4 regions of the Cedecea sp. NFIX57 genome follow, and region 1 is predicted to be linked to each of the others. Evidence: predicted binding sites of a transcription regulator. Region 1 holds the regulator's gene; each other region holds the start of a gene.
The links. The regulator PurR, encoded in region 1, represses purine synthesis genes. The targets are predictions, from matches to a motif close to CANGCAAACGTTTGCNTG.
Positions count from the first base shown of each region.

Region 2: the regulator PurR is predicted to act here: its motif matches at 2,192-2,209, upstream of purE (5-(carboxyamino)imidazole ribonucleotide mutase).
Region 3: the regulator PurR is predicted to act here: its motif matches at 2,197-2,214, upstream of gcvT (glycine cleavage system aminomethyltransferase GcvT).
Region 4: the regulator PurR is predicted to act here: its motif matches at 2,341-2,358, upstream of B9Y90_RS04575 (nucleoside-specific channel-forming protein Tsx).

Region 1 is NZ_FXAS01000026.1:64,110-68,811, forward strand. Features, by position in the region: gene punC (purine nucleoside transporter PunC) at 1-612, opposite strand, end outside; gene punR (DNA-binding transcriptional activator PunR) at 727-1,665, shown strand; gene purR (HTH-type transcriptional repressor PurR) at 1,662-2,687, opposite strand; gene cydH (cytochrome bd-I oxidase subunit CydH) at 2,980-3,069, shown strand; gene sodB (superoxide dismutase [Fe]) at 3,153-3,734, opposite strand; gene B9Y90_RS19615 (C40 family peptidase) at 3,907-4,702, opposite strand, start outside.
Region 2 is NZ_FXAS01000033.1:33,329-38,030, reverse strand. Features, by position in the region: gene mnmH (tRNA 2-selenouridine(34) synthase MnmH) at 1-399, opposite strand, end outside; gene purK (5-(carboxyamino)imidazole ribonucleotide synthase) at 526-1,596, opposite strand; gene purE (5-(carboxyamino)imidazole ribonucleotide mutase) at 1,593-2,102, opposite strand; gene lpxH (UDP-2,3-diacylglucosamine diphosphatase) at 2,243-2,965, opposite strand; gene ppiB (peptidylprolyl isomerase B) at 2,965-3,459, opposite strand; gene cysS (cysteine--tRNA ligase) at 3,635-4,702, shown strand, end outside.
Region 3 is NZ_FXAS01000029.1:48,892-53,593, forward strand. Features, by position in the region: gene ubiH (2-octaprenyl-6-methoxyphenyl hydroxylase) at 1-599, shown strand, start outside; gene ubiI (FAD-dependent 2-octaprenylphenol hydroxylase) at 612-1,811, shown strand; gene gcvT (glycine cleavage system aminomethyltransferase GcvT) at 2,304-3,401, shown strand; gene gcvH (glycine cleavage system protein GcvH) at 3,431-3,820, shown strand; gene gcvP (aminomethyl-transferring glycine dehydrogenase) at 3,876-4,702, shown strand, end outside.
Region 4 is NZ_FXAS01000004.1:141,781-146,482, reverse strand. Features, by position in the region: gene ribD (bifunctional diaminohydroxyphosphoribosylaminopyrimidine deaminase/5-amino-6-(5-phosphoribosylamino)uracil reductase RibD) at 1-724, opposite strand, end outside; gene nrdR (transcriptional regulator NrdR) at 730-1,179, opposite strand; gene B9Y90_RS04580 (SadB/YajI family lipoprotein) at 1,333-1,893, shown strand; gene B9Y90_RS04575 (nucleoside-specific channel-forming protein Tsx) at 2,575-3,429, shown strand; gene B9Y90_RS04570 (helix-turn-helix transcriptional regulator) at 3,472-4,173, opposite strand; gene B9Y90_RS04565 (VOC family protein) at 4,233-4,598, opposite strand.

The sequences.
Region 1 (4,702 bases):
GCGGGAACGTAATAAAGAGAAGAAGCTGACCTTATTGTCCTCAGTTTGCTCGTGGTGCTGCGTCCGGGGCTTGAGGCGCAGCGTAGGGATCATCAACAGCAAAGCGACAGCAAACAGCACGGCGAAAATCGCCTGCCATTCAAAATGGTTCAGCAGCCAGCTGCCTAGCAGCGGGGCCAGCGCCGGGGAAAGCCCGACCAGCGGCATGATGGTGGCAAAAATGCGACCAGCACGGTTGGCGGGGTAATAGTCAGTCACCAAAGCCTGCCAGCTAACGGCTGCCGAACAGACGCCCACGGCCTGAATAAAGCGCAGCACCAGCAGTGTGGTGGCATCCTGCACCCAAAGCATGCCGATACAGCCGATGGCAAACATAGCCAGGCCAATCAACAGCACGGGTTTTCTCCCGAAGCGGTCGGAAAGCGGGCCCCACATCAACTGGGCAAAAGCAAAGCCGGCGAGGAACAGGCTCAGGCTGGCGCTTACCGCAGAGGCGGTGGTGCCCAGATCTTGTTGAATGGCGGCGAAGGCGGGCAGGTACATGTCGGTGGCCAGGAAGCCCAGCACGCTCAACCCCGCGAGCCAGATAAGAAATCCCTTTGATGGTTGCATATTTCACTCTTGATTTTGATAGCAGGTTAACGGGGCAGGAGTCTACGGAGTGCAAAACCGCTTGTGAAACGCTAATATTTGCGAGTTGAATTCAAATTTTTTGCAGGCAAAAACATGTGGTCTGAATATTCACTGGAAGTGGTTGATGCTGTGGCTCGAAACGGCAGCTTTAGTGGCGCGGCCCAGGAGCTGCATCGCGTGCCCTCTGCCATCAGCTACACGGTGCGTCAGCTTGAAGAGTGGCTGGCCGTGCCGCTGTTTGAACGGCGTCACCGGGACGTTGAGTTGACCGCCGCCGGGGCGTTTTTTCTCAAGGAAGGTCGGTCTGTTATCAAAAAAATGATGGCAACGCGCCAGCAGTGTCAGCAGATAGCTAACGGCTGGCGCGGGCACTTGTCCATTGCGGTAGACAATATTGTTAAACCTGAACGTACCCGCCAGCTGGTGCTGGATTTTTATCGTCATTTTCCGGATATCGAATTACGCATTTCTCAGGAAGTGTTCAATGGCGTGTGGGACGCGCTGGCGGACGGACGGGTTGAGGCGGCGATTGGCGCCACGCAGGCGATCCCGGTCGGGGGGCGCTATGCGTTTCGGGACATGGGCGCGCTTAGCTGGCGCTGCGTGGTGTCTGCCGCTCATCCGCTTGCGCAACGGGAAGGTATTATTCTGGATGACGACATTCGTCCCTGGCCGTCCCTTGTGCTGGAAGACACATCCCGTTCTCTGCCCAAGCGTATTACCTGGCTGCTGGACAACCAGCGCCGGGTGGTGGTGCCGGACTGGGCGTCCGGGGCGGATTGCCTGATGGCAGGATTATGCATTGGCATGGTGCCGACGCACATTGCCCAGCCGTGGCTCGTCAGGGGCGACTGGAAGGAGTTAACGCTGGAAAACCCGTTCCCGGACGCGGCCTGCTGCCTGACGTGGCGGCAAGATGATGCCTCGCCCGCGCTGAGCTGGTTGCTGGATTATTTGGGCGACAGTGAGACGATGAATCAGGAGTGGCTGCAGGAGCCGGGTAACATACTTCCGGCTCCCGAAGAGGCTTAGCGGCGGTAATCGCGGAACGGGCCGTCGGCCACCGAGCGGCGTTCAATCAGACGCGGATGGACTTCAATCGTCTGCGACTCTTCGCGCTTATTAATGATGCGGTCGAGCAGCATGTTAAAGGCCGTTTCGCCCAGGCGCTCTTTCGGCTGGTGGATAGTGGTCAGCGCCGGAGAGAAATAGCGGGCGTTGCGCACGTTATCGTAGCCGATGATAGAAATGTCCTGCGGCACGCGCAGCCCCATTTCGTCCGCGGCGCAAATAGCACCCATCGCCATAATATCGCCGCCGCAGAAAACGGCAGTAGGGCGATGCGGTTGATTAAGCAGTTGCTGCATGGCGCGGTAACCGGACTCTGGTTCGAAATCACCCTGAACCACCCAGTTATCCGGCACTTTGATATTGGCTTCTTCAAGCGCCTTCAGGAACCCTGCATGGCGGCCGCCGCCGGTGTTACGCTCCAGCTGACCCGGGATAGCACCGATATCGCGATGGCCACGTTCAATCAGGTAGCGGCCTGCGAGGTAGCCGCCGTGGAAGGCGTTATCAACTACGGAGTCGGTAAAGTCGGCACGAGCTTCGCCCCAGTCCATCACTACCATAGGAATATGGCGGTACTCTTCCAGGGTTGAAAGCAGCGTATCAGGGTATTCGGAGCACATGACCAGCAGTCCGTCTACGCGCTTTTGCGCCATCATGGACAGGTACGCGCGCTGCTTTTCAAAGTTATTGTGCGCGTTGCCCAGAATCAGGGTGTAGCCCTTGGCGAAACAGCTGTTCTCAACGGATTCAATAATTTCCGCAAAATAAGGGGCTTCGCTTGAGGTGGCGAGCAGGCCGATAGATTTGGTGTGGTTGACCTTCAGGCTGCGCGCCACGGCGCTCGGCGAATAGTGCAGCTCTTTGATGGCCGCCCAGACGGCGTTGCGCGTCTCTTCCGCCACAAAACGGGTCTTGTTAATGACATGTGACACAGTGGTGGTGGAAACGTTTGCGCGCTTCGCTACGTCCTTAATCGTTGCCATTAGATGTCACTCCAGACCATATCGTAAACTCCTGATAACTCATGTGTTAAACGTTTGCCTTCGCTAACTCCTGGGGCAACACGTTGGTTGCAGGCCTGTCGGGGATGCGACATACAGCGGGAGGAGGGCGTTGCCGGGCGATACGCGGTAAATTAGCGAAGGATTTTGGCTTATCCCGGGGCAAAGTGGAAGAGGGAAAACCGATATCTGTGCAAATCCAGCAGGATTTTTATCGCTAATTGTGGGAAAATCACCCCACATACACTTTGTAGGGAAATAAAAGGAGCTTACGATGAGTACCGATCTGAAGTTTTCCGTGGTGACGACGGTTATCGTGCTGAGTCTGATTGTTGCCGGGGCGCTTACTGCCGTTCTGCACTGATTTACAAAGGGCCGCGAAAAGCGGCCCTTCTCTTAAACAGAAGAAAAGCGTTGCTTCCCTCCTTCGTATTTAACCGCTAAACATCAGCCCGCCAGGTTTTGCGCAACAAATTCCCAGTTGACCAGCGCCCAGAAATGGTCGAGATAGACCGGGCGCGCGTTGCGGTAGTCGATGTAGTAAGCGTGTTCCCACACGTCCACGGTCAGCAGCGGTTTTGCTCCGGTTGTGAGCGGGGTGCCTGCGTTAGAGGTCGAGACGATAGCCAGGCTGCCGTCGCTATTTTTCACAAGCCAGGTCCAGCCGGAGCCAAAGTTTTTGATGGCCGCTTCGGTGAACTGCTTTTTAAAGGCTTCCACGCTGCCAAAGGCGTGATTGATGGCGGCCAGCACGTCACCGGTCGGCTCCCCGCCGGCATTCGGCGCCAGGCAGTGCCAGTAGAACGTGTGGTTCCAGACCTGAGCCGCGTTATTGAAGATCCCGCCGTCAGATCCTTTCACAATCTCTTCCAGCGTTTTGCCTTCAAACGGGCTGCCTTTGATCAGATTATTCAGGTTAGTGACGTAGGTCTGGTGATGTTTGCCGTAATGGTATTCGAGGGTTTCGGCTGAAATATGCGGTGCCAGCGCATCTTTGGCATAGGGCAGGGCGGGTAGTTCGAACGACATGGCTTCACTCCTTGTTATTTTGTTTCACAATATAACTACAATTTGTGTAGTTATAAGGTTAGCAAATTACAGCTGAGTGAAAAAGCCAAATGAAACAACAAAATAAAACAGCCCGTTGCCGGGCTGTTAACATTTTAATCAGTTTTATTAGTCCTAAAGGGCGCGGAGAAGATTAACGAATAGTTTTCGGCGTCATCACCCGGCGAGCACCCACGTAGTGGCGCTGCCAGTAATCTTCGCTGAGGGAGGTGATCTGAATATCGCGACCGCTGCGCGGGGACTGAATAAACTTCCCGTTGCCGACGTAGACACCAACGTGATCGGCGGTGCCACGGCCCTGGGTACGGAAGAACACCAGGTCGCCGCTTTCCAGTTCACCGCGGTCAACGGAAGAGGCATCACGCAGGTGATACATTTCGTTGGCGGTACGCGGAATACGGATATTGACCAGATCTTTATAGGCGTAATAAATCAGCCCGCTGCAGTCGAAACCGGTGCGCGGGGAAGTGCCACCCCAGCGATACGGTTTACCAATTTGCCCCATCAGCTTGTTCATGGCCGTTTTTTGCGCTTTCTGCACGCGCACTTTATGCGCCTGCGCGATGGTCAGATTTTTTTCCGACTTCACCTTAACGCACTGCTTTTTATGCCCTTTACGATGGGTGCATTTTTCAGTGTAGGCAACGGTAGCGGAGGCTGGCTGTACGGCTAATTTCTGCGAGGTTTTTTTACTGCTGGTTTTAGCGAGGGTGCTGCTTTTGCCTGTGGTGGTGCGTTTAGCCACTTTGGCTTTTGCCGGCGAGGCGTCTTTTTTACCGGACTTCTTTTTGGTGGAGGCTGTGCTGACCTTCGGTTTTGCTTTCTCTTTACCCTTGTTGCTTTTACTGGTTGTTGTCTTTGCCGGATGGCCTTTTTGTGCAACAGGATGGCGGACGTGCTCAGACGCCTGTGCCAAAGGTGTATAGGGC
Region 2 (4,702 bases), on a different contig from region 1:
CATGGCATGCTGGCGCAGGGCTTTGTAGCCGCCGGTGACCAGCGGGTACTCGAGGCCGTTTTCCCGTAGCCACTGCTGCACGATGTGGCTGCGCATCCCACCTCTGGCGCAGCATAAATAGCCCTCGGGCTGCTGGCGGCAGCTCTCCAGCCAGCGTTCGATTCGGCTGGCTTTTCGCTCGCCGCTGACCAGCCGGTGCCCCAGTTCGACGGCGGCCTGCTGGCCCTGCTGCTTATAGCACGTCCCGACCTGCGCGCGTTCGTCGTCCAGCATCAGCGGTAAGTTATGGGCGGCGGGCATTGAACCCTGAGCGAACTCTACCGGGGCGCGAACGTCAATCAGCGGAATGTCGTTGAGCAGCAGGCGGTCGTAGTCCTGCGTGTTGGGGCGTTTTTCCATGGCATAACCTTAGTCTGAAGCGGCGAAACGGGGGGATTGTGCGCTTCTGGTCGGGCAAAGAAAAGGGGAAGGGGGAAAATGGTCTGACCCTCTAAAGCTAAACAGAGGGCCAGACGAGGTGCGGTTTTACTTCACCAGTTTGCTCTGCGCCCAGGCAATGCCGCTGGCGTATTCGGCCGGGAGCAGCGGAACCAGGGCTTCCAGCGAGGCGCTCAGGCGGCCGGTGTCGCTGTCGTTCAGGTTGAGGTGCCCGACTTTACGGCCCGGACGAACTTCTTTGTCGTACCAGTGCAGGTGCACCAGCGGCAGCTTCAGCCAGGCATAGTTCAGGTCGGTGCCGATCAGGTTCACCATCACCGACGGCGCATTAACGACAGGCTGCGGCAGCGGCAAATCTACGATGGCCCGCAGGTGCAGCTCGAACTGGCTGATGGAGGCGCCGTTTTGCGTCCAGTGTCCGCTGTTGTGCACGCGCGGGGCCAGCTCGTTGATCAGCAGGCCGGCTGGCGTGACGAAGCACTCCATCGCCATCACGCCGATGTAGCCCAGCTCGTGCATGATGGCGGTGAGCATGGTTTCGGCCTGGCGCTGCTGTTCGGCGTTAGCCTGCGGGAAGGCAACGCTGGTGCGCAGAATACCATCCTGATGCAGGTTGTGGGTCAGCGGGTAGAACACCGTGCTGCCGTCGTGGCCGCGCGCGCCTACCAGAGAAACTTCGCCGGAGAAGTTAATGCCCTGCTCGACGATGCATTCGCCGTAGCACTCTTCCGGCAGCTGGTCGGTTTCATCGGCACGTAAGCGCCACTGGCCGCGGCCATCATAGCCGCCCACGCGACGCTTCACGATAGCCAGAGAGCCCAACTGGCTGAACACGTCCTGCCATTCATGGCTGCCGGAAAGCAACTGCCACGGCGCGGTGGCCAGGCCGAGCTTATCGAACAGCTGCTTTTGCGTCAGGCGGTCGGCGATGATCGGGAAGATATCGCGGTTAACGAAGGCGTTATGGCGCGCCAGTTCACGGGTCAGGGCGGTTTCCGGCCAGCGCTCAATCTCGGCGGTGATCACGCTCTGGGCGAACGGTACGGCTTCAGGCTCGGCGTCCAGCCCGACAGGGTAAACGGCGATGCCCAGCGGCTCACCGGCCTGGCGGAGCATGCGCCCCAGTTGGCCGTTACCTAAGACACAGACGCGCTTCATGCTTCGCTCCGTGGGTCCGGATTATCCAGCACTTCGTCGGTCTGGGTTTGACGCCAGGTCGCCAGGCGCTGGCTCAGGTCGGCATCATGCAGGGCCATGATCTGCGCGGCCAGCAGGGCGGCGTTGGCGGCTCCGGCTTTACCGATGGCCAGCGTGCCGACCGGAATGCCACGCGGCATCTGGACGATAGAATAAAGGCTGTCCACGCCGCTCAGAGCAGCGCTTTGAACCGGCACACCCAGCACCGGGACCAGGGTTTTCGCGGCCAGCATACCCGGCAGGTGCGCTGCGCCACCGGCTCCGGCGATGATCACCTGGTAGCCATTGGCTTCGGCCTGCTCGGCGAAGCTGAAAAGCTTATCCGGCGTGCGGTGGGCGGAGACGACTTCGACATGGTGAGGGACATTCAGGGCGGTAAGGATTTCCGCGGCGAACTGCATGGTGGCCCAGTCACTTTTGGAACCCATAACAATGGCGATACGCGCCGGGGTGTGCTCAGAAGACATGCGTCTCAAAACTCCTGTGGGTGTGCAGACATCATCGGGCGACGGGCGCCCGTATCAGAAGGGCTCAGAGAATAGCACGAACTTCCGGCAAGGAAAACGGTTGCGTGGTTAACGAATCGGCAAAAAAGCGGGCTTTTAGCTTAGAAAGGAAAATGAATCAGCTCGACGTTTTCCGGCGTGACTTTGATCATCGACCCTTCTTTATGCCACGCGCCTAACACACAGCGGAAAGCGGGTTGCCCGTTAGCCTCAAGTTCGTGAATCGCCGGACGATGGGTATGCCCATGAATCAGCCATTGAACATTGTGGCGGGTGAGAGTGTCGACCACAGCCTGCGGGTTCACATCCATGATCTCCAGCGACTTCATATTATTCGCCGCCTGGCTGTCGGCGCGCATACGGTCGGCGATACGCTGGCGAATAAACAGCGGCAAGGCAAGGTAGAGCTTCTGCAGCCACGGCTGATGAACCTTGCGGCGAAACGCCTGATAGCCTTCGTCGTCGGTACACAGCGTGTCGCCGTGCATGATCAGTATTTTGCGGCCATAAACATCGAGGAGCTTTTCTTCCGGCAGCAGCGTCATGCCGCTGGCTTTGGCGTAGCGCTTGCCGAGTAAAAAGTCCCGGTTGCCGTGAATGAAATAGCAGGGAATACCGGCATCAACCACCGCTTTAATCGCTGCGGCGATTTGCTGGTAGAGCGGCTCCGGGGCGTCGTCGCCAATCCAGGCTTCGAACAGATCGCCAAGGATGTAAAGTGCATCCGCCTGGCGGGCTTCACCGGATAAGAAACGCAGAAAACCGGCGGTGATCGCCGGTTCTTCTGGGCAGAGGTGTAAATCTGCAATAAACAGCGTTGACATTATTCGCTGACGGTCACGCTTTCGATAATAACGTCTTCTTTCGGTACATCCTGGTGCATACCGCTGCGGCCGGTGGAAACGGCTTTGATTTTCTCAACCACGTCCATCCCTTCGACCACTTCTGCGAACACGCAGTAGCCCCAACCCTGCAGGCTTTCGCCGCTGAAGTTCAGGAAGTCGTTGTCGGCAACGTTGATGAAGAACTGTGCGGTAGCAGAGTGCGGAGCCTGGGTACGAGCCATTGCCAGCGTACCACGGGTGTTTTTCAGGCCGTTATTCGCTTCGTTCTGAATGGTGTCTTTGGTCGCTTTCTGCTTCATACCCGGTTCAAAACCGCCGCCCTGGATCATAAAGCCGTTGATCACACGGTGGAAAATGGTGTTGTTGTAGAAGCCTTCGCGGCAGTAGTCCAGGAAGTTTTTAACGGTAACAGGCGCTTTATCATCAAAAGTTTTGATGACGATGTCGCCGTGATTAGTGTGAAAAGTAACCATGCTTGCATCCTATGAGTGTCAGAGAGTACGGCGGCAAACGGTGCCGTCGTACCAGCACGCTGTTATAGCATAACGCTACATCATAGTCAGTAATGCAAAGCAGACTGCCGCCGGGGAAAATAATCGGGTAAGATAACCGGGAGTTTTCTTCCACACGCTTACATGGAATCCCCTGATGTTAAAAATATTTAATACACTGACTCGCCAAAAAGAGGAATTCAAACCTATTCATGCCGGAAAGGTAGGCATGTACGTGTGTGGTATCACCGTTTACGATCTCTGTCACATCGGCCATGGCCGTACTTTTGTTGCGTTTGACGTGGTGGCGCGCTACCTGCGTTCCCTCGGCTATGAGCTGAACTACGTGCGTAACATCACCGACATCGACGATAAAATCATTAAGCGCGCCCATGAAAATGGCGAAGACTTTGTAGCGCTGGTCGACCGCATGGTCGTCGAAATGCACAAGGATTTCGACGCGCTGAACATTTCACGTCCGAACAGCGAGCCGCGCGCGACCAAACACATTCCGGAAATCATCGAAATTGTTGAACAGCTGCTGGCCCGCGATCACGCCTATGTGGCGGAAAACGGCGATGTGATGTTCTCGGTGCTGACCGACCCGAATTATGGCCTGCTGTCTCGCCAGGATCTGGATCAGCTCCAGGCGGGGGCGCGCGTGGACGTGGTTGACGTGAAGCGCAACCCAATGGACTTCGTGCTGTGGAAAATGTCCAAGCCAGGCGAGCCTGCATGGGCGTCTCCGTGGGGCGAAGGGCGTCCGGGCTGGCATATCGAATGTTCCGCCATGAACTGCAAAGAGCTGGGCAACCACTTTGACATTCACGGCGGCGGCTCTGATCTGATGTTCCCGCACCACGAGAACGAAATCGCGCAGTCTACCTGTGCCCACGACGGTGAGTACGTCAACACCTGGATGCACTCCGGGATGGTGATGGTTGACCGCGAGAAGATGTCCAAATCCCTGGGTAACTTCTTCACCGTGCGTGACGTGCTGAAGTATTACGACGCGGAAACCGTGCGTTACTTCCTGATGTCCGGCCACTACCGCAGCCAGCTCAACTACAGCGAAGAGAACCTGAAACAGGCTCGCTCTGCGCTGGAGCGCCTGTACACCTCGCTGCGCGGCACCGACAGCAATGTCGCGCCAGCCGGGGGCGAAGCCTTCGAAGCCCGCTTCCGCGAAGCGATGGACGACGACTTCAACACCCCGGAAGCTTAC
Region 3 (4,702 bases), on a different contig from region 1:
AACCCCATCATGGCCGGGCATTTGAGCGCTTTACCGAACACGGGCCGATTGCCATGCTGCCGATGTCCGACGGGCGCTGCTCGCTGGTCTGGTGCCATGCGCTGGATGCCCGTGAGGAGGTTGAAAGCTGGAGCGAAGCAGCGTTTTGCCAGCAGCTTCAGCGTGCCTTTGGCTGGCGGCTGGGGCGAATTACTCATGCAGGCATTCGCCATCATTATCCGCTGGCGTTACAACAGGCTTCACAGACCGTATCCCATCGCCTGGCGCTGGTGGGCAATGCCGCGCAAACGCTGCATCCGATAGCCGGGCAGGGATTCAACCTTGGCCTGCGCGACGTTATGTCGCTGGCTGAAGGGTTAGCAGAGGCACACGCGGCAGGCACGGATGTCGGCAGTTTCCCGGTTCTGGCTGCTTATCAGCAGCGCCGTGCCGCAGATAAAGCGGCAACCATCGGCGTCACTGACGGGCTGGTTCAGCTGTTTGCTAACCGTTGGGCACCGCTGGTGGCGGGCCGTAATCTTGGCCTGATGGCGATGGAACATTTTACTCCGGCACGAGACGTGCTGGCTCAGCGCACCCTGGGTTGGGTGGCGCGTTAAAGGAGAGTCAATTTGCAAAGCGTAGATGTGGCGATTGTCGGCGGCGGCATGGTGGGGCTGGCGGTAGCCTGCGGGCTTCAGGGCAGCGGCCTGCGCGTTGCGGTCATTGAAAGCCACCTTCCTCAGCCGTTGGCACCTGAAGCTGCCCCGGAACTGCGCGTTTCGGCGATCAATGCGGCCAGTGAAAAGCTGCTGACGCATCTGGGCGCGTGGTCAAAAATTAGCGAGCGAGCCAGTAGCTATCACGGGATGGAAGTCTGGGAGCGAGACAGCTTTGGGCAAATCGCCTTTGATGATAAGAGCTTCGGTTTTAGCCATCTGGGGCACATCATCGAAAACTCGGTAATTCACCAGGCGCTGTGGCAACGTGCGGAGCAATGTAGCGACATCAGCCTGATGGCCCCCGTGGACATCAACCAGGTCGCCTGGGGTGAAAACGAAGCGTTCCTGACCCTTAAGGACGGCACGATGCTAACTGCAAGGCTGGTGGTGGGCGCAGATGGCGCCAACTCCTGGCTGCGGGACAAAGCCGATATCCCGCTGACGTTCTGGGACTATAACCACCATGCGCTGGTGGCGACGATTCGCACCGCCGAGCCGCATCAGGCCGTTGCGCGTCAGGTGTTCCACGGCGAAGGTATTCTGGCGTTTCTGCCGCTTTCTGACCCGCATCTTTGCTCGATTGTCTGGTCGCTGCCGCCGGAAGAAGCGGTGCGTATGCAGCAGGCCGATGATGAAGCGTTTAATCAGGCGCTTTCCGTCGCGTTTAATATGCGCCTCGGGTTGTGTTCTGTTGAAAGCGAGCGTCGTACCTTCCCGCTGACGGGCCGCTACGCCCGCAGCTTTGCCGGTCATCGTCTGGCGCTGGTGGGCGATGCCGCCCATACCATTCACCCGCTGGCCGGGCAGGGCGTCAACCTTGGTTTTATGGATGCCGCTGAATTGATTGCGGAAATTCGCCGCCTGCATCGCGAAGGCAAAGATTTTGGGCAGCATCTCTACCTGCGTCGCTATGAGCGCAGCCGCAAGCACAGCGCGGCGGTGATGCTGGCCAGTATGCAAGGCTTCCGGGATCTGTTTGCCGGCAGCAATCCGGCAAAAAAACTCTTCAGAGACATTGGCCTGAAGCTTGCCGATACGTTGCCGGGGGTTAAACCGCAGCTGGTTCGCCAGGCGATGGGGCTACAAGATCTGCCGTCCTGGCTGCGCTGAATCCTCGTCATACTTCGAGCTACAGCGGTGTTAGCGGCACTCAGCCACTCGATGTAATCTATAGTGATAACTCCGTCACATTTCCCTTCCCGATGACCGGGAAGGGTATCTGCTCCCTCGTTTGAAATATTCTAATCTCAGGACAAATCTCGGATTACATTTTCTAATCTTACAAATTATGCGATGTAGTCAATTTGTTTCTGAAATGGTCGTAAATGTTAGCCAGTGCTAAATTCGACACTAAATACCTGCGGTTAATGTGGAGTGAATCGCATTTTTACAGTGAATAACTCTGCACACTTCCTCTCCCATTTTGGTCATAAGCTAATGCAATGACCGTTTTTCGCTTATGGTTTACGCCCCCGTTCGGTGGTAAGTTCAGGTCAAAGGTAACGTTTGCGTCGCTATCGGGGAACGGTGGCGATGCCGGGTTTCGTCTGACGGTTGGCAAAGCCAAATCCGCTTTGCAACCAGATGGTTAAAGAGGAAAAGATGACTCAACAGACCCCCTTATTTGAACAGCACACGCTCTGCGGTGCCCGCATGGTTGATTTCCACGGCTGGATGATGCCGCTGCACTACGGCTCGCAAATTGATGAGCACCATGCTGTACGCACCGACGCCGGTATGTTCGACGTGTCGCACATGACCATCGTCGACCTGCACGGCAGCCGTACCCGCGAGTTTCTGCGTTACTTAGTCGCCAACGACGTCGCCAAACTCACCCAGCCGGGCAAAGCCCTTTACACCGCCATGCTCAATGCTTCCGGTGGCGTGATTGACGACCTGATCATCTATTTCCTCACCGAAGACTATTTCCGCCTCGTTGTTAACTCCGCCACTCGTGAAAAAGACCTTGCCTGGATTAACCAGCACGCTGAACCGTTTGGCGTGTCCGTCACCGTGCGTGACGACCTGGCGCTGATTGCCGTTCAGGGGCCGAATGCGAAGGCCAAAGCCGCCACGCTGTTTAGCGAAGCGCAGCGTAAGGCCGTGGAAGGCATGAAGCCATTCTTTGGCGTGCAGTCCGGCGATCTGTTCATTGCCACCACCGGCTACACCGGCGAAGCGGGCTATGAAATTGCAATGCCGAACGACAAAGCTGCAGGATTCTGGGCGCAACTGGTTGAAGCGGGCGTTAAGCCTTGCGGCCTGGGCGCTCGCGACACGCTGCGCCTGGAAGCGGGCATGAACCTTTACGGACAGGACATGGACGAAGGCGTTTCTCCGCTGGCCGCGAACATGGGCTGGACCATCGCGTGGCAGCCGGAAGATCGAGCGTTTATCGGCCGTGAAGCGCTGGAAGCACAGCGCGCGAACGGCGCCGAAGAGCTGGTTGGCTTGATCATGACCGAAAAAGGCGTATTACGTAATGAGCTGCCGGTACGGTTTACCGACGCGCAGGGCAATACGCACGAAGGGGCAATTACCAGCGGCACTTTCTCGCCAACGCTCGGCTACAGCATTGCGCTGGCTCGCGTCCCGGCGGGCATCGGTGAAACGGCGATTGTGCAGATTCGTAACCGCGAAATGCCGGTCAAAGTCACCAAACCTATTTTTGTTCGCGCCGGTAAGCCGGTCGCGCTTTAAATTTTGAAATCAGGTATCAGGAGAAAACAATGAGCAATGTGCCGAACGAACTGAAATACAGCAAAGAGCACGAATGGCTGCGTAAAGAAGCTGACGGCAGCTACACCGTGGGCATCACCGAACACGCGCAGGAACTGCTGGGCGACATGGTATTTGTTGACCTGCCTGAAGTGGGCGCCACCGTTTCTGCCGGTGATGATTGTGCCGTTGCTGAATCCGTGAAAGCGGCTTCTGACATTTACGCCCCAATCAGCGGTGAAATTGTTGCGGTCAACGACGCGCTGAGCGACAGCCCGGAGCTGGTCAACAGCGAGCCTTACGGCGAAGGCTGGATCTTCAAAATTAAAGCCAGCGACGAAGCACAGGTTGCCGCGCTGCTGGATGCTTCTGCCTATGAAGCACTGTTAGAAGACGAGTAATTTTTAAACCCCTCTCCCATGTGGGGAGGGGAAACCATTTCAGGAATCACCGCTCATGACCCAGTCTTTACGTCAGTTAGAGAATCACGAAGCGTTTATCGACCGTCACATTGGCCCGGATGCGCAGCAGCAGCAAGAAATGCTGGAGACCGTCGGCGCGAAGACGCTCCCCGACCTGATCGCCAGCATCGTTCCGCAGGACATTCAGCTTGCTGAGCCGCCTCAGATTGGCTCCGCGGCGACCGAGTTTGCCGCGCTGGCCGAGTTAAAAGCCATCGCCAGCCGCAATAAACGCTTCAAAACTTACATTGGCATGGGTTATACCGCGGTACAAACGCCGCCGGTGATTCTGCGTAACATGCTGGAAAACCCAGGCTGGTACACCGCCTACACGCCTTACCAGCCAGAAGTTTCCCAGGGCCGTCTTGAAGCGCTGCTGAACTTCCAGCAGGTCACGCTCGACCTGACCGGCATGGATATCGCTTCCGCTTCTCTGCTTGATGAAGCCACCGCGGCAGCCGAAGCGATGGCGATGGCCAAACGCGTCAGCAAGCTGAAAAACGCTAACCGTTTCTTCGTGGCCTCTGACGTTCACCCACAAACGCTGGACGTGGTGCGTACCCGCGCGGAAACCTTTGGCTTTGACGTCATTGTCGATGATGCCGCCAAAGTGCTGGATCATCAGGATGTATTTGGCGTGCTGCTTCAGCAGGTGGGCACCACCGGCGAAGTGCATGATTACACGGCACTGATTGCCGAGCTGAAGCAGCGCAAAGTTGTGGTTAGCGTAGCCGCAGATTTCATGACGCTGGTGATGCTGACCGCGCCGGGCAAACAGGGTGCAGATATAGTCTTCGGCTCTGCCCAGCGCTTCGGTGTCCC
Region 4 (4,702 bases), on a different contig from region 1:
CCGGCGTCACCTGGTTTTGACGATCCAGCACAATACGAATCGGCTGGCGCAAATCTTGTTCGGCATAAATTACCTGGCTGGCACTATCCAGTTCATCCCAGCGGACCGTTAATGACGGGTTATCTGCCAATACAGTTGCGTCACTGGAAAGAATCGCGGCACTTTGCGCGCGATGGCGCTGCACGTCGCGACGCGCCTGGGGAGAGGTAATCCATTTACTTTCTCCGCTTGCCATCGCGGTACGGCCGTCCAGCGAAGCGCCGAGTTTAAGCTGGATGAATGGGAACCCCGTGCGCATACGCTTAAGGAACCCGCGGTTCAGCGCTTCGGCTTCGTTCATCATCAGGCCGTGGCTAACTTCAATGCCCGCCTGCTGTAAACGGTAAAGGCCTCGGCCGGCAACCTGCGGATTAGGATCCTGCATGGCCGCTACCACGCGAGACACGCCCGCGGCAATCAAGGCATCACAGCACGGTGGCGTGCGGCCATGGTGGCTGCAGGGTTCAAGCGTGACGTAAGCCGTGGCCCCCCGGGCCTGCTCGCCAGCCATACGCAAAGCGTGAACTTCCGCATGAGGTTCCCCGGCGCGAAAGTGGAACCCTTCCCCCACAATCTTGCCGTCTTTAACTATCACGCAGCCGACATTCGGGTTCGGTGCGGTGGTAAAACGCCCGCGTTTAGCCAGCTCAAGCGCTCGAGCCATAAACTGTTCATCAAGAGACATCGGCATTAATCCTGTAAACGGGCGATTTCTTCACCAAATTCTTTGATATCTTCAAAGCTACGGTAGACCGAAGCAAAGCGAATATAGGCGACTTTATCCAGCTTCTTGAGCTGCTCCATCACCAGGTTACCGATGAGTTTACTCGGGATTTCGCGTTCGCCGGTTGCTCGAAGGTGCGACTTAATATGGCTGATAGCCATTTCCACGTCGTCAGAATTGACCGGACGTTTTTCCAGCGCTTTCAGGATGCCGCTGCGCAGTTTGTCTTCGTTAAACGGCTCGCGCACCTCATTGCTCTTCACCACTCTCGGCATCACCAGCTCCGCAACCTCGAAAGTCGTGAAGCGTTCGTGACAAACCAGGCACTGGCGCCGACGGCGTACGGAGGAACCTTCACCCACCAGGCGAGAGTCAATAACTTTGGTGTCCACGGCGAAACAGAATGGGCAATGCATAGCGTTTCCTGCTGGGATTATAAAGATGAACAATAGTTTACCGCGAAGTTGCGGGAGTACAAAGACAGCGCCGACGCTGCGACGTCAAATATGACTTTTCAAACGCGAAGAACTACGCTTAAATCAGCGAACCTTAACAAGGAAAAGCCAACCATGACAAAGACTTACTTAAGAATTATCCTGGTTTCAAGTCTGATGAGCCTGACCGCTTGCGCCCAGCAAACTGAAGTACGTCAGATGCGCAGTCAAATTGGTTCCTTAAATCAGGAAATGACCAAACTTAGCCAGCAAACGGTGAAGCTGACCCAGCAGAATGCTCTGAACGCGAAGTCGACCAGCGGCGTTTATCTTCTGCCGGGTTCAAACACGGCTGCACGCCTTAACAGCCAGATTGGTAACCTGAAAATGTCGCTGACTAACGTTGCGGCTGAAGCCAACGGCACCCGCGCCACGTTGCTGATTCAGGGGGAATCGAACGATCCGCTGCCGGCCTTCAGCGGCAAAGTGGAATGGGGGCAGATCCAGGGGACCACGGACAACTTCCAGGAAGTTAACGTGCAAACACAATCTATAGACGCTCCGGCCAGCATCCTCGCCCCGAGTGACGTGTCGATTCCGCTTCGCCTGTCCGGTATCACGCCCGATCAATTAGGGTTTGTGCGCGTACACGATATTCAGCCAGTTTCTGCCGCACAGCCAATGGCCGCGCAATAAGTTTTTCGCTCCTTGCCCAACGCTCGCTTCAACCACAGATTCGCTTCTTACCCTCACCCTGGCCCTCTCCCTAAAAGGGAGAGGGGAAAAAAATCCCCCATCGCTGGTTTTCCCCCTCTGGGAGAGGGAATAAAAATCCCCCGCCGCTGGTTTTCCCTCAACCTCTCTGGGAGAGGGAAGAGATCATCGTCGGTTTTCCCCCCTCTTCCTCTGGGAGAGGAAATCAATCTTCGGCGGTTTTCCCCCTCTCCCTCTGGGAGAGGGCCGGGGTGAGGGTCGAAGTCACCCCGTTCTCCCGGAAGCGATGAAACAAAAAGATGACTAAGAGACATTTTTCGACAAGAGAGCTTGTCACACTCTTTCACACGCCCCGCACAATATGTGAAGCAGCCCCACTATTATCACTTCGTCCTTAGGGTGATCCATATCACATTTAGATGTAACAACCCGGCATACGTTTGCGTAATTTGACGAAGCAGGTACAATCACGCCGTTTTTAATGTGCGCAAACGTGAACGCAATCGATTACGCATATGAGAAGAATGTGAAATAGAACATATTTTTGTGAGCAGGGATTTCTATAATAGTCGCGCTGCAAAGGTCCTTCCCCTGAGACCGGCGGCCAGGGATGACATCTCACATCCGCATCGCACCAAAATTACGTAAACAGTGGCTAAAAATATGAAAAAAATTATTCTGGCAGCCGGCACCGTTCTGGCGCTTTCCAGCTCTTTCTCTGCCAGCGCAGAAGAAGCAAAAAACAGCGAATACCTCTCCGACTGGTGGCACCAGAGCGTTAACGTTGTCGGCAGCTATCACACCCGTTTCGGGCCACAGCTGCGCAACGATACCTACCTGGAATATGAAGCATTCGCCAAAAAAGACTGGTTCGATTTCTACGGCTACGTGGATGCGCCAGTCTTCTTCGGCGGTAACACCCAGGCGAAAGGGATCTGGAACCACGGTTCCCCACTGTTTATGGAAATCGAACCTCGCTTCTCCATCGATAAGCTGACCGGGACCGACCTGAGCTTTGGTCCGTTCAAAGAGTGGTACTTCGCGAACAACTACATTTACGACATGGGTCGTAACCAGGCTAATCGCCAGAGCACCTGGTACATGGGTCTGGGTACCGATATCGACACCGGCCTGCCAATGAGCCTGTCGATGAACGTGTATGCCAAGTACCAGTGGCAGAACTACGGTGCCTCTAACGAAAACGAGTGGGATGGCTACCGCTTCAAGGTTAAATACTTCGTGCCGATCACCTCCCTGTGGGGTGGTAAACTGAGCTATATCGGTTTCACCAACGTAGACTGGGACTCTGACCTGGGCAACGATCAGTACCGTACCAATAACTCCGTTGCGTCCAGCCACATCCTGTCGCTGAACTACGATCATCTGCACTATTCCTTCGTGGCTCGTTACTTCCATAACGGCGGCCAGTGGAAAGATGGCGATCAGCCGTTCTTCATGAACGAGCGCGTGAAGTCTACTGGCTTCGGCTATTATGTGGTTGTCGGTTACAACTTCTAATCGTCATCCCTTGTAAAAAAACCGGCCAACTGGCCGGTTTTTTTATTTCTCAGGCAAATAGCCTTTGGCCTTCTGAAGGGCAATAAAAGCCTGCAGAGAACGATCGTGGCGCTCCTGAAACACCCGTCCGGTTAAATGAATATCCCGACAGCGATCCAGCCTGAAGCTACGATAATCATTCCGTGCCTCGCACCAGGCCACCAGCAGCCAGACCTCCCCCCAAAATGACAGCCCTAACGGATGAATATCCCGCTCCGTCAACTCCCCTTTTTCATCCTCATACAGGAGATGAACAACCTGGCATTTGTCGATGGCGGAATGAAACAGATCGAACCGGGCTTTCACCTGCGGAAACTTGTTAAAATTTGGCGAGATAATGCGGCTGCGTTCGGCAACCCGACGCTTTTCCGGGGTGAGCACAGCGAGGAGTTTTTCATGCACGGACTCGGCAGATTTGGCCAGCGATTCTCCGCTCCAGGTTTGCACCATTCTTAGCGCCGCAATCACCGCCTCAACCTCTCCGGTCGTCAGCATCAGCGGAGGAAGATCGTACCCTGCCAGCAGGCGATAGCCACAGCCCGCCTCCCCTTCTATCGGCACGCCGGAGAGGGAGAGATCCTGAATGTCGCGGTAGATAGTTCGCTCTGAAACTTCCAGCCTTGCGGCAAGCTGTGCAGCCGTCGTCAGGCGCCTGCCGCGAAGGATTTGCACTATCTGAAATAATCGATCGGCTCTTCGGCTCATGGTTGTTCCGGGAAAATAAGGCCTGCCCGGGCGGCAGGCTTTAGCGTCAGTATTAAGACTTAAACCGGCTGATGCAACCCGACGCGATTGCCCTCGCTGTCGATCATTAACGCAATCGTGCCGATATCATAGGGCAACACCTGCGGACCAAAATCCAGACGGCCACCCGCCACTTCTACCTGCTGTAATGCTTTAACGATATCGGGCGTATAAAGATAAATCACCGCGCCTGTCTCAGAAGGCACAAACCGCTCCCCCTTCACCAAAGAGCCGCCGGTGGCAGGTTGGCTATACGAAAATACCGCATTCTCCACGCCGGCTATCGTTTCACGACGAAATTCAGCGTTCAGTACACGTTGATAAAAAGCGACCGCTCGCGCCATATCGGTAACGGGGATCTCAAACCAGTTGATGAGTGTGCTCATTGTGTTTCTCCTGTGTTGTCAGTAACCATGAGTCTACTGACCCCCTCCTGACACCATACTGTCAGGAGAAAAACACAGGGCGAAAAAAAACCGCAGCTCGAAGG